Regions from separate parts of the Streptomyces sp. NPDC059875 genome, predicted to be linked through region 1. Evidence: riboswitches for the same ligand, from Rfam matches in the RefSeq annotation. Region 1 holds a riboswitch; each other region holds the start of a gene.

Evidence for each region. A riboswitch is a leader RNA that binds a small molecule or an ion and turns the genes downstream of it on or off. The one in region 1 is predicted to bind cyclic di-AMP.
Region 2: it holds a riboswitch for cyclic di-AMP, as region 1 does, so the genes downstream of both, ACFV9D_RS04360 (C40 family peptidase) here and ACFV9D_RS01790 (peptidoglycan DD-metalloendopeptidase family protein) in region 1, are expected to answer to the same signal.
Region 3: it holds a riboswitch for cyclic di-AMP, as region 1 does, so the genes downstream of both, ACFV9D_RS07060 (transglycosylase family protein) here and ACFV9D_RS01790 (peptidoglycan DD-metalloendopeptidase family protein) in region 1, are expected to answer to the same signal.
Region 4: it holds a riboswitch for cyclic di-AMP, as region 1 does, so the genes downstream of both, ACFV9D_RS33620 (transglycosylase SLT domain-containing protein) here and ACFV9D_RS01790 (peptidoglycan DD-metalloendopeptidase family protein) in region 1, are expected to answer to the same signal.

Annotation. Positions count from the first base shown of each region.
Region 1 covers NZ_JBHWJZ010000001.1:446,454-449,696, reverse strand. Annotated here, with positions in the region: gene ACFV9D_RS01795 (tyrosine-protein phosphatase) at 1-397, opposite strand, end outside; cyclic di-AMP (ydaO/yuaA leader) riboswitch at 747-935, shown strand; gene ACFV9D_RS01790 (peptidoglycan DD-metalloendopeptidase family protein) at 940-1,911, shown strand; gene ACFV9D_RS01785 (SGNH/GDSL hydrolase family protein) at 2,075-2,869, shown strand; gene ACFV9D_RS01780 (STM4011 family radical SAM protein) at 2,856-3,243, opposite strand, start outside.
Region 2 covers NZ_JBHWJZ010000003.1:79,122-82,364, forward strand. Annotated here, with positions in the region: gene ACFV9D_RS04350 (LysR family transcriptional regulator) at 1-687, opposite strand, end outside; gene ACFV9D_RS04355 (LysE family translocator) at 760-1,389, shown strand; gene ACFV9D_RS04360 (C40 family peptidase) at 1,503-1,976, opposite strand; cyclic di-AMP (ydaO/yuaA leader) riboswitch at 1,980-2,177, opposite strand; gene ACFV9D_RS04365 (hypothetical protein) at 2,491-2,796, opposite strand; gene ACFV9D_RS04370 (ATP-dependent Clp protease proteolytic subunit) at 2,804-3,243, opposite strand, start outside.
Region 3 covers NZ_JBHWJZ010000004.1:256,984-260,226, reverse strand. Annotated here, with positions in the region: gene eno (phosphopyruvate hydratase) at 1-704, opposite strand, end outside; gene ACFV9D_RS07060 (transglycosylase family protein) at 995-1,690, opposite strand; cyclic di-AMP (ydaO/yuaA leader) riboswitch at 1,694-1,869, opposite strand; gene ACFV9D_RS07055 (transglycosylase family protein) at 2,135-3,148, opposite strand.
Region 4 covers NZ_JBHWJZ010000041.1:7,550-10,792, forward strand. Annotated here, with positions in the region: gene ACFV9D_RS33610 (hypothetical protein) at 1-672, shown strand, start outside; gene ACFV9D_RS33615 (hypothetical protein) at 750-1,178, shown strand; gene ACFV9D_RS33620 (transglycosylase SLT domain-containing protein) at 1,269-2,144, opposite strand; cyclic di-AMP (ydaO/yuaA leader) riboswitch at 2,149-2,335, opposite strand; gene ACFV9D_RS33625 (phosphocholine-specific phospholipase C) at 2,618-3,243, opposite strand, start outside.

The DNA of each region.
Region 1 (3,243 bases):
TCCGGTACGAATCGGACATTCGGTCGGCCGCCTTGCCGTCGCCGAGGGCGGCGCGGAGCTGCTCCAGTTCACCGGTGCTGACCAGCTTCCAGAATTCCTTGCCGTCGGCCGGGTCGTTGAGCGGTATGTTCACGTTCCGTACGCCGGGAAGTTCGACGTCCAGCCCCTCGACCTTCCGGTCCGCGTGGTTGCGGAAGTCGAAGATCGTGTGCAGCTCGAGGGTGGCCAGGAAGGCCGCGTCCTCCTCGGTGGCATGCGCGAGGTGGCCGCTGCGGAAGAGGCGTCCGAACCGCACCGATCCGCCGTCCACGGTCGGCAGGCCGCCCACGTCCCGGAAGTTGCGCACCCCGGTGAGCTCGGGTTCGGTCGACGGGACCTGCGGCAGCTGCTGCGTCACGAGTGCTCCTGAGGGTTGACGGATCGAGATCGGTTCCTGGGGCAATCATCCCGGGTGCGGCCGTTCTCGTGCACCCCCGGGTCAGGGAATGGGTGTTCTGTCCGAATTGAGCCCTTCGATATAACGCGCCCTGGTTGCAGGGGAGATGGGCTTCGGCGCGTGAGCAGCGTCATAAAGGTGACGGACCGTGCCTGATCGTCTTGCGCAATCCCCGTACCGGAAAAGGAAATCGAGGTTCCGTCATCCACGGAGGGTGACCGGAATTCGTTGCGAATATCAAGCCCGGGAATGCGTGCGGAAAACGGTGGCTTGTTCGCGCCGACCCCGCTCGTCTAGCGTCACCGTCAATCCGGTCGGACCGCCGAATCCTGCCACCGTCCGGAATCCGCACCCACCCACGTATGGCAGGAGCGGGGGACCCAGGTAAGTACGCCGAACCGGTCGATCCGGACGGCTCGGGGTGAAGTCGCGTGAGAACGCGGCCGGACATCTCCAGTCCGAACCCGACAGCTCACCTCGCAGGCGACGGAGAGGAATTCGCCATGCCCGCGAAGGGTAAGCACCGCCGTCCCAAGGTCAACCCGATCACGCGCGGATTCGTCGCCGCCGGCACCGGTGGTGCCGTCGTCGCCCTGCCGCTCCTCGGTGCGACCGGAGCCCACGCCGCCGACAAGGGCGCCCCGACCGTGACGCCCGAGCAGGCCGTCGCCGCCGTCGCCGCGGCTCCGTCCACCGCCCCGGCCGCCGCTCCCGCAGCGAAGGTGAAGACGTACTCCGTCGTCCCCGGCGACTACCTGTCCAAGATCGCCGCTGAGCACCACCTGGCCGGCGGCTGGAAGAAGCTCTACGAGGACAACCGCCAGGTCGTCGGCGAGAACCCCTCGCTGATCCACCCCGGCATGAAGCTCACCCTCGGCGCCAAGTCGACGGCCAAGGCCGCAGCGCCCAAGGCCAAGGCCCCCAAGGCCGCTCCGAAGGCCGCGCCCAAGGCGGAGAAGTCCTCCGCGGATTCCGCCGAGTCGCGCAGCTCGCGCAGCAGCGACCGCAGCACTCCGGAGTCCACGCCGGCTTCCCAGCCCGCGCAGTCCGCCCCCGCGCAGGCCTCGTCCTCCGGTTGGGTCGCCCCGGTCAGCGGTGGCGTCTCCACCCCGTACCGCGCGTCCGGCGCGATGTGGTCCTCCGGCTACCACACCGGTGTCGACTTCATCGCCTCCTCGGGTACCTCGGTCAAGGCCGTCGGCGCGGGCACCGTCTACTCCGCGGGCAACAGCGGCTCGTACGGCAACGAGGTCGTCATCCAGCACGCCGACGGCACGTTCTCGCAGTACGCCCACCTCTCCTCCCTGGGCGTCTCCGCCGGGCAGACCGTCGCGGGCGGCCAGGAGATCGGTCTCTCCGGCTCGACCGGCAACTCCACCGGTCCGCACCTGCACTTCGAGATCCGCACCGGACCGAGCTACGGCTCGGACGTCGACCCGCTGGCCTACCTGCGCTCGCACGGCGTCTCCATCTGACGTACACCCAGCACCCGAAGGGGCCCGGCACCTGTGTGCCGGGCCCCTTCGGGTTCCGTCGTATTCCGGCTTGGCGGAATCTTGACCGGTGGCGTATCTCACCCGGCGTCAACCCCTCCTTACGGTCGCGTAGGTCACACCCGTGAGGGAAAGATGAGCTCTCGTGGCAGACGATTCGAGAGCAAGAGACATGGACGTATTCGGGTCGTACGCGGCGATCGGTGACAGCTTCACCGAGGGTGTCGGAGACCCGGGGCCCGATGGGAAGTACGTGGGCTGGGCGGACCGCTTCGCGGTCCTGCTCGCCGACCAGCTGCCGGAGCACGACGCATTCCGTTACGCCAACCTGGCCGTACGCGGCCGCCTCCTCGACCAGATCGTGGAGGAGCAGGTCCCCAGGGCGAAGGAACTCGCCCCCGACCTGGTGAGCTTCTGCGCGGGGGGCAACGACATCATCCGCCCGGGCACCGACCCGGACGACGTCGCCGAGCGTTTCGAGCGCGCCGTCGCCGATCTGACCTCTGCCGTCGGCACGGTCATGGTGACGACCGGCTTCGACACCCGCGACGTACCCGTGCTGCGCCATCTGCGCGGCAAGATCGCCACGTACACGGCTCATGTGCGGGCCATCGCGGACCGCTACGACTGCCCGGTCCTGGACCTGTGGTCGCTCAAGTCGGTGCAGGACAGGCGGGCTTGGGACGACGACCGACTGCACCTCTCGCCCGAGGGCCACACCCGGGTCGCGCTGCGCGCAGCCCAGGTCCTCGGCATGGAGGTGCCCGCCGACCCGGACCAGCCGTGGCCCCCGCTGCCGCCGAGGCGCACTCTGGAGGTGCGCCGCGACGACGTCCAATGGGCCAAGGAGTACCTCGTCCCGTGGATCGGGCGGCGCCTGCGGGGCGAGAGCTCGGGGGATCACGTGGAGGCCAAGCGCCCCGACCTCATGCCCCTCTGAGCACGGCGGGGATCCGTTCCAGGACACCGCCGGCGAACACGTCGTACAGCGGCAGCGTCTCCAGATGGACGTAGCCGATGTGGCAGTCGCAGACGGCGAGGGGGCAGGCGCGGGGGCGCAGGGCGGCACGGTACGACCCGTCGTACAGGTTGCCGAGCTCGGCCTTCACGAAGTGACAGCGTCGCACCGTCCCGTCGCCGTCCACCGAGATCACCGACTCGCCGGTCCGGCAGGGGAGACCGGCCGAGCGGTGCGGGCGGCGGCTGTACGGGAAGAGGGGGTCGAGGGCCGTCCAGCCCTCGGCCTCCTCGTCCGTGTACGTGTGCCCCTCGGCCGCGTTCACCCAGAGATAGACGTGGGCCGGGAGGTCCGCC
Region 2 (3,243 bases), on a different contig from region 1:
CGTCCGGCAGACGACCGAGGGGGTCGCGCCGGCCCGGGCGAGCGCACCCTCCACACCCCGCCTCGGCGGATGGTCCGGTGCGCTGCTGATCAATGGCTGGCCGGCCAGCTCCGCGATCGGCAGCCGGCCCGAACCTCCCGCCAGGACATGGCCCGGGGCCGTGACCAGGACCAACTCCTCGACCAGCAGGGGTTCGAGCACGACCCCCGGCGGCAGCGGGGCGGGCTCCGCGGGCTCGTAGGTGTGGGTGAGCGCCAGATCGACCTCGCCCTCGGCCACGGCGACCACCCCGCCGGGCGGCTCGTACTCGGCGACCGTCAGCTCCACGTCCGGATGGGCCCGGCGGAACGCGCTCAGGACCGGTGGCAGCAGATGGATGCCCACGGTCGTGAAGGTGCCGACCCGGAGCTGCCCGCCGGAGAGCCCGCTGAGCTGCGCCAGTTCATGACGCGCCCGCTCCATCTCGTCCAGGACCCGGCGGGCCCGGGCGGCGAGCAGCTCACCCGCGGGCGTCAGCCGTGCGCCGCGGTGATGCCGGACGAGCAGCGCGGCACCCGCCTCCCGTTCGAGTTTGGCGAGCTGCTGCGAGAGCGCGGGCGGGGTGTAGCCGAGCCGGGCGGCGGCCCGGGTGATCGAGCCGTCCTCGGCGACCGCCACCAGTGCCGCGAGCCGCACGAGATCCTGCATTAAGGATTCCTTTGGGCAGACCCAGAAGATTGCATCTACACACTAAAGGCTCGAGGCGGGCACGCTGGGGTCATGGACGGACAGCTGATCGCCTTCATCGGGGTCGCGGCGGGCATGGTGGCCATGCCGGGCGCGGACTTCACGGTCGTCGTACGGAGCGCGCTCGCCTCGCGGCGGGCCGGGGTGGCCAGCGCCGTCGGCGTGGCGGGCGGGCTCCTGGTGCACACCGCCCTCGCGGTGGCGGGGCTCGCGGCCGTACTGATCGCCGTGCCGGTGCTCTACCGCGTCCTGCAGATCGCCGGCGGCGCGTACGTGCTGTACCTCGGCGTGCAGGCGCTGCGCGGCGCGCTGCGGACGACCGCCGGCACGCCCGTGGACACCGCGGGCGAGCGGGCCGTCGGGCGGGCCCTGCGCCAGGGATTCCTGGCCAATGTGCTCAACCCGAAGGCACCGGTGCTGTTTCTGAGTCTGCTGCCGCAGTTCGTGCCGGACGGCGTCGCGGTCGTGCCGCGCACGCTGCTCCTGGCGTCGATCGTGGTGCTGCTGGCCCTGCTGTGGTTCCCGCTGGTGGCGGTCCTGGTGGACCGGCTCGGTCACTGGCTGCGGCGTCCGCGGACGGCCAGGACCGTGCAGGGGGTGACGGGCGGCGCGCTCGCCGCCCTCGGGCTGACCCTGCTCTCGGCGCCCCTCGCGGGGAATTGAGGCCGCTGCGTGAGGGTGCGGCGGCGCCACCGCACCCCCCCGTGACGGCACTCGTCAGCTGGTCAGCTGCTCAGCTGCTCAGCTGCTCAGCAGGCCGGCCGGTCGGGCGGTCATCAGACCCGTCCGTAATAGACCTTGGACGACCAGATCTTGTCGAGCTTCACCCAGGAACCCGTCTTGGGCGAGTGCCAGATCTTGTTGTTCCCGGCGTAGATGCCCACGTGGTAGACCCTTCCACCCGAGTGGAAGAAGACCAGGTCCCCCTGCTTCCTGCTGGAGGCGGAGATGTGCCGGGTCTTGTTGTACTGCTGCTGCGCGGTACGTGGCAGCGACTTGCCCGCCTTCTTGTACGAGTAGAGCGTGAGCCCCGAGCAGTCGAACCGAGTGGGTCCGGACGCTCCGTACTTGTAGGGCGATCCCTTCTTCGAGGCCGCGATACCGAGCGCCTTGCCGGCGTACGTGGTCGCGGCCTGGGCCTCCGACGCGGCGCCCGGCGCCAGCATCGTGCCGCCGACGGCGGCGAGGGTGAGAGCCGAGACGGCTCCGGCCCGGGACAGCAGGGACGGGACATGAATCTGCGCAGTCATGCGCAACCCTTCGTCAGCCGCCTGTGAAGGATGACCTGTCGGGTTCGGACTGGCGAAGTTGCCCGGCCGCGGCTGCGGCTTCACCCCGAGGAACGGCCCCACTGGCCGGCCGTCCCGTACTGCTCGGGTCCTCCACTCCTGCCGATCCACTCCTGTCGACCAGACATCCGGGACAGCGGCAGGACTCGGCGTCCGCCCGGACCGCCCCGCCGCGGTGGCGGGGGCTTGTCGTCGTCAGGGATCTTGACCCGAACTTGGTCGAAAACCGAGTTGAAACGGCGATATGTGAGGCTCCTCACGACTGATCCATTCGGGTGGACAGACAGGTTTCGTGATCTTCGGAGGTTTGGCTGATGAGCTCCGTACCAGGGGTGGAACGCCCGATTCCGCCAGATGTGTACACCTGTTGCGCAACTCACCCCGCACATAAGTCGATTCGTCGACTACGCCGAACGGGGGAGGATTTCCGTGGCCGCGATGCCCCAAGTGGACCTCGACACGACACGCCGAACTGTCAACTCGCCGGTGGTTCGGGGACGGTGACCCGCTCCGTGCGGCGCCCCCCGTCCAACACCCGCAGCGCGCGGGCCAATGTCTCCGCGTGCACCTCGCTCTCGCCGCGTACATGCATCGCCGTCAGCGCGTCGCGCAGGGCGGTCGCCCGTCCCACCAGGGCCTGAGCCGCTCTGAGTGCCCCATAAGTATGCGATGTCCTGGATGGATTGATGCGACCGAGGAGGTCGACGACTTCGAGATAGGCGTCGACGAACTCGCCCTCGGCGCGTGTCAGGGCGGGCAGCGGCGGCAGCTCGGGCACCATCCCCGGCTCACCTCGCCCCGGCGCCACCGGACGCCCCGCGGTTCTGGATCACGTGATCCACCAGGCCGTACGCGGTGGCGCCCGGTGCGTCGAGCACGGTGATGCGGTCGATGTCGGCGTCGATCCGCTCGCGGCTCTGTCCGGTGTGGGTGACCAGCATCCCGGCCACCATCGCGCGCAGCCGGAGCAATTCCCGTGCCTGGATGTCGAGATCGCTGGGCTGCCCCTGCAACGGCTCGTCCATCGTGGGCTGCTGGAGCACGACCCGGGCGCCGGGCAGCGCGAGCCGTTTCCCGGGCGCGCCGGCCGCGAGCAGCACGGCGGCGGTCGAGGCCGCCTGACCGAGGCAGGTGGTCTCCACATCACAGGTGACGACCTGCATCGTGTCGTAGATCGCGGACATGGCGCTGAGCGAGCCGCCGGGGGAGTTGATGTAGAGCGAGATGT
Region 3 (3,243 bases), on a different contig from region 1:
GGGACGTAACCGGCCTGCTTGATGGCCTCGAGGATGAGGTCGAGCGCCTCGCGGTTGGAGTCCAGGTTCGGGGCGAAGCCGCCCTCGTCGCCGAGGCCGGTGGACAGGCCCTTGGTCTTCAGGACGGACTTGAGGGTGTGGTAGACCTCGGTGCCCCAGCGCAGGGCCTCGGAGAAGGACTCCGCGCCGATCGGGGCGATCATGAACTCCTGGATGTCCACGTTGGAGTCGGCGTGCGAGCCGCCGTTCAGGATGTTCATCATCGGAACGGGCAGCAGGTGCGCGTTCGGGCCGCCCAGGTAGCGGAAGAGCGGGAGGTCGGAGGCCTCGGAGGCGGCGTGCGCGACGGCGAGGGAGACGCCGAGGATGGCGTTGGCGCCGAGCGAGGCCTTGTTGTCGGTGGCGTCCAGGTCGAACATGGCCTGGTCGATGAGGCGCTGCTCGGTGGCGTCGTAGCCGACGAGCTCCGGGCCGATCTGCTCGATCACGGCGAGGACGGCCTTCTCGACGCCCTTGCCCTGGTAGCGGTTCTTGTCTCCGTCACGGAGCTCAATGGCCTCGAACGCACCGGTGGAGGCACCGGACGGAACGGCAGCACGGCCGGTGCTGCCGTCGTCGAGGCCGACCTCGACCTCGACCGTGGGGTTGCCTCGGGAGTCCAGGATTTCCCGGGCTACGACGACGTCGATGGACGGCACGAGCATCTCCTTCTGGGATGTGACGCTAGATGTGACGCAAGCTGTGCAGGGTCGCTTTGGCCTTGCGACAAGAGCCTAACCGGCTCTGGGGCTCCAGCCAGCCGGGCGCCCGCCCCCTGGGACGAAAAAGGACCCAAGGGCATGCATCAGGGGACGAACGACCCCGAAGCTACCCTTCGGTAACGCGGAAACCCCGGCCCGACGCGCACGGGGGAAGAGCACGTCGGACCGGGGTGGTCACCGCGGGAGGGTCGGAGGGGCCGCGTGAGCCGCCGGACTCACGCGAACCGCCGGGCTCACTTCAGGTGAAGCTGCTGGCCCGGGTAGATCAGGTCGGCGTCCTCGACGACGTCCTTGTTGAGCTCGAAGAGCTTCTCCCAGCCGCCCTTGACGTCGTGGGCGGCGGCGATCTTGCTCAGGGTGTCACCGGCGACGACCTTGTACTCGCCGTCACCCTTCTTGACCTTCTTGCCGGTCGGGGTGGTGACGGTCTTCTTCGCGTCGGCCTTCGGCGCGGTCCGCTGCTCGCTGCGGGTCGTCGGCTGCTCGGCCTGACGCTCCTGCTGCTTCGGGGCGGCCGGCTGGGCCGGCGCGCTCTCGGCGGCACCACCGGTGTAGGCGGCGCTGGAGAGGCCCACGCCACAGCTCGGCCAGGCGCCCTTGCCCTGGCCGGCCAGGACCTTCTCGGCGACGGCGATCTGCTGCGACTTCGAGGCCTGGTCGGCGGTGGCGGCGTACGCGGTGCCACCGTAGGCGGCCCAGGTGGAGGCGGAGAACTGCAGGCCGCCGTAGTAGCCGTTGCCGGTGTTGATGGACCAGTTGCCGCCGGACTCGCACTGGGCGACGGCGTCCCACTCGGAGGCGGTGGCGGCCGAGGCGGACCCGGCGGTCATCAGCGGGGCGGCGACGGCGACACCGGCGACACCGGCGAGGGCGACGGCGCGGGTGGCCTTGGAGGGACGACGGTGTTTGCCCTTGGCGGAAAACAGCATGGGACTTCTCCTCACCGACGCCTGCGAGGTGAGCTGTCGGGTTCGGGCCATGTGAGTTGCCCGGCCGCGCGACCTAGCGCGCGGCTTCACCCCAAGCCGCTCCGTCGGCCGTCTGTCTCAACGGCCGGGGGCGGCACTTACCTTGGGTCCCCCGCTCCTGCCTTCGGCGCTCGACGCGACGACTGTTCCCATCGGCCGACGGCAGGATTCGGCGTTTCGGTCGACGGGGCCCGCGGTGGCGAGCGGTGACGACCGTAGACACAGACCTCTCCGAAGTTCAAAGACGTCCATTGGGGAAAAATCGGCCCTACTCGCTTCGGGACGAAGGGTGTTTACGCAGGTGAGAGGTGACGGAAGCAAAGTTTGCGGACGCGACACGCCAGTTGAGACAAAGAGACCCATGTCTCACTTGCACAGAACCGGACATACGACCCCGAACTACCCCTACTTCACGGGGAGACCGATCGTCAGATCGAGGCTCTGGCCAGGGAGGATGAGGTCCGGGTCGGCGCCCACCGTCGAGCGGTTGGCGTCGTAGAGGGCGCCCCAGCCGCCCGGGAGTTCGTTCTCCCGAGCAATGTCGGTGAGGTTGTCGCCCGGCTTGACGGTGTATTCGCCCGAAGTGCCCTTGGTGTCCGTAACGTCCTTGCCGGCCTCGGCACCCTTGCCGCTCTCGGCATCCTCGGCGCCCTCGACATCCGTTACATCCGCACTGTCCGGATTCGTCACATCCGTACCAGGGGTGGCGTCCTGTGTCGGTGCGTCAGTCGGCGAGGCGTGTCGACCCTTTTCGCCATTCTTGTCCGGATTGAGCGTCTCCTCCGGAGCTGCGTCGCCCCGGTGCTTGCCGGTGCCCGGCGTCGTCACCGGCGCGGAGGGCGTGACGAGCGTCTCGGGGGTGGTGCCCGGGGTCGGGGTCGAAGGCGGGGTGGCCCCGGGGGTGACGGGCGACTCAGGGGTGGCGGCGTCGGGCGTGGCGGCTTCGGGGGTGAGCGGGAGGCCGGCGGTCCGGTTCGACTCCGCGACGGGACCCGTGGGCTCCGCCGGCGTGACCGCAGGGCCCGGGTCGACACCGGGCGCGGCGCCGTCGTTCGCCAGCCCCGCGATCGGGGCACAGGTGGCCCACTGCGTGGACCCCGCGGCGAGCGCCTTTTCGGCCACCGCGATCTGCTGCGCGCGGCTGGCGAGGTCGGCACTGCTCGCGTACGACAGACCGCCGTACGTCTCCCAGGTCTCCTGGGTGAACTGGAGGCCACCGTAGAGCCCGTTGCCGAAGTGGGCGCTCCACAGGCCGCCCGACTCGCACTCGGCGACCCGGTCCCAGGTGGGGGCGTCGGCGGCGGAGGCGGAGCCCGCGGCGAGCAGCGGCAGCGCGAGGGCCGATCCCGTCACGCCTGCGGCGACGACGATGGCGGGGGCCTGGCGGGGTCTGCGGTGTCGACCGTTCCCGGAGCGCATGCGGAGCTGCCTTTCGCGTGACTGCTGAGGTGACGGTGAACGTAGCGGCATTCGAACGTCTGTTACAAGTCGATGCAGCGGAGATCACGTAAAAG
Region 4 (3,243 bases), on a different contig from region 1:
CTGGCGAGCCTGATCTCCTCCGGGCGCCAGGTCCTCGTGGGCGCCGCGCTGCTCGCGGCGGCGGTGACGGTGCTCGCCGCGCGGGTCACCGCCAAGGGCGCAGGTCCGCTGCCGCAGGAGGTCGTCCCCGCGCGCGCCGCCCGCCTCGCCGCCACCGTCGGGACCGCGGTGATCGCCCTCTCCCTGGCGGTCCTCTCGTACCATCCGGTCGCCGCCGCTCTCCAGACCGTCTCCCCGGACGGCGGGTTCTTCGCCGAACCGGGCGAACTCCTGCGCCTGTGGCTGCTGCTCGGCGCCTGGGCGAGCCCGGCGGGCGGGCCGCTGGGCGACTGGCTGCTGTACCGGGCCGCCGACGTCCTGTTGCTCGTCGTGGTGTGGTGGTCCCTGCGGCGCTTGCCCGGACTGCTCACCCGGGCCACGGTCCCGGCGATGGCCGCGGGCGCGGTCTGCGCGACCGTCCTCGGGCTGCTGGCGAGCCAGATGCTGCGGGTGGCGACGGACGGGTCGGGCCTGCGCTGGGGTCTGCTGCACGCGTCCGCCACCCTCGGAAGCGGCGTCCCGGCCGCCCTCACCTGGGGCCTGCTCGCGGGAGTCGCGGCTGTCGTGACGCTGCGGGTGGCAGTGCGCCGCACGGAGCCCCGCGCCGACGCCGCGGTCTCCGCCCAGGTGTGATGGTTCAGCCGGTGAGTGCCACGTCTCGGAGGTGCGTGATGGTCGGACAGGTGGCTCGGCGAGGTGTTCGGCTCGGGGTGCGCATCGGCTTGGTGTCGGCGATCGCCTTCGGCTCGCTATGGCTCGTCGGTGCCGCGATGTGGCTCTCCACCGGGGCGTACCCAGGCGGTGTGGCGGGTCTCATGCGTGGCGTTGTCGCAGTGGGCGGAAGCCTGGTGATCGGGGTTCTGCTCGGTGCGGTGACCGGTGTGGCCCTGGGACTGTCGCCTGAATGGGTGGCCGCTCGGGCTCCGCTGCGGGGTCTGCTCGCCGGCCTTGTCGCGAGCACCGTGTTCCTGGGCCAAACCGTTGTGGTGGCGGTCGGCAGCGACGGAGGCTACGGGCCGATGTTGCTCACCCTCCTTGCCACGCCGGTGATCGGTGGTGTGGCGGCCGCCCACAGCGGGGACGTCCTGGGACGCACACACCACCACTCCTGGTTGTCGGGCACGCGGCGGCGTCGCTAGGCCCTGTCCCCTCCGCGACCCTGGCGGGACGCCGAAGCCCCGGCCCAGGAGGGACCGGGGCCGGGGCGTGGAGTCGACGCGGATCGAGGGTCAGTACGCCCCGTTGACGTTGTCGATGGAGCCGTAGCGGTCCGCGGCGTAGTTGCAGGCCGCGGTGATGTTGGCGACCGGGTCGAACAGGTCCATCGACGTGCCGGGCACGTGGTAGGCCAGGAAGGTCGGCTCGATGACCTGCAGGAGACCCTTGGACGGGGTGCCCTTGACGGCGTTCGAGTCCCACAGGTTGATGGCCTGCGGGTTGCCGGAGGACTCGCGCATGATGTTGCGGTGGATGCCCTCGTACGTGCCCGGAATGCCGTACTTCGCCATGACGTCGAGGGACTCGCGGATCCAGCCGTCGAGGTCGTTGGTGTAGCTCTTGGCGGCCGCAGGGGCGGCCGCAGCGGGCGCGGCGGCGGAGGCCGCGGGGGCCTTCTTCGCGGGAGCCGCCTTGGCGGGAGTGGCGCTCCGCTGCTGCGAGCGGTCGGCCCGGTCGGTCTCCGTGCGCGCGGCGGACTTCGGCTTCTTCGGAGCGGTGGCGGATTTCCCGCGGAGCGTCAGTTCGAGGCCGGGGTGGATAAGTGACGGGTTGTCACCCACGGCGCTGCGATTCGCTCGGTACAGGGCCTGCCAGCCACCCTTCACACCCTGCTCGTGCGCGATCACCGAAAGGGAGTCGCCGCGAACGACCTTATAGGTCTTGGCGGCGGAATTCTGGGCGGCGGGAATTGATTCCACGATCTTCGCCGGGGCGCTGAAGACGGTCGTCTTGGCGGGGGCGGTCTCGGGGGTCGTGGCGGGCGCCGCGTGCGCGGTGGCCGTGGCGACCAGGGGCAGGGCCAGTGCCGCGCCACCCGTGCTGGCCAGGGCGATACCGCGGGTCAGGGGACGTCGCTTGGGGCGCCGGTGCTTACCGTGTGCGGGCATGTCGCATTCCTCTCCGGCGCCTGCGGGGTGAGCTGTCGGGTTCGGGCTGGAGATGCCCGGCCGCACACGTGCGACTTCACCCCGAGCCGTTCCGGATAATCCGTACCGGCGAATACGTGGGTCCCCCGCTCCTGCCTTCGGGTGAATGATCGGTATTTCCGGACGGTGGCAGGATTCGGCGATCCATCCGGGTCGAGGTGACCGTAGGCGAGAAATGTCGGCCGAAACAAGACGCCGCGTACCCGGGTAATTCACGACGGCCCTGTTCGCCCCGCCCTCCGCGCCGAACTTCCTTGAAGGACAAGGGAACGGAACGTGCCGGAAGATCGTCGCCACCCCCTGGTGATTCATCTCACCCGGAGTGCCAAATCGGTCATTACGGTAAATTCAGCTGAGTTGAGAAAAGGGATGCAAGGGCGAGTGATATCCCTTGCATCCCTTGTATCCCTTTTAGTGGGAACTGTGGCTGTACGTCAGCCCGTGATGCTCGCCGCGCCCGTCTCGATGTGGCCGGTGTAGCGGCGCGACCAGGTGCCGTCGACGTCGGCGAGGATCGTGAAGTCGTACCAGCCGTTGTGGTACGCGACGGCGTTGAAGAAGTCCTCACGCGAGGAGTTCGCGGCGACCGTGTACGTCCACGGCCCGTCCGTGCGGTAGGCGTTCGAGCGGATGGTGAAGGTCACCGGGGCGGCGGAGGTGTTGGTCATCTTGAAGTAGATCGCCGTCTTCCCGGTGCCCGGCTCGGTCGCGAACCGCGCCGCCACCTCGATCGACTTGCCCGCCTTCGAGGCGTCGCCGATGAAGCGCCGCAGGAAGCGGTTGGGGCCCATCATCGAGATGTCGTACTTGCCCGACCCGGACCCGAGCCCGATGTTGAAGTAGTCCGTGGATGTCGCGCCCGGGTCGACCGTGTACTGCCAGGCCGCCGTCTCCCGGTGCTGGTGCGGATGGATCGTGAAGTGCGCGGCACGCTTCGCCTGCGCGCCCTGGTTCGTCATCGAGAACCAGGCGAGGATCTTGCCCGCATCCCCGAACTCGAACCGGTCGAGGTTCCCGTTGACCTGGTAGGGCACGGCGCGCGCCGGGCGGGTGCCGGACT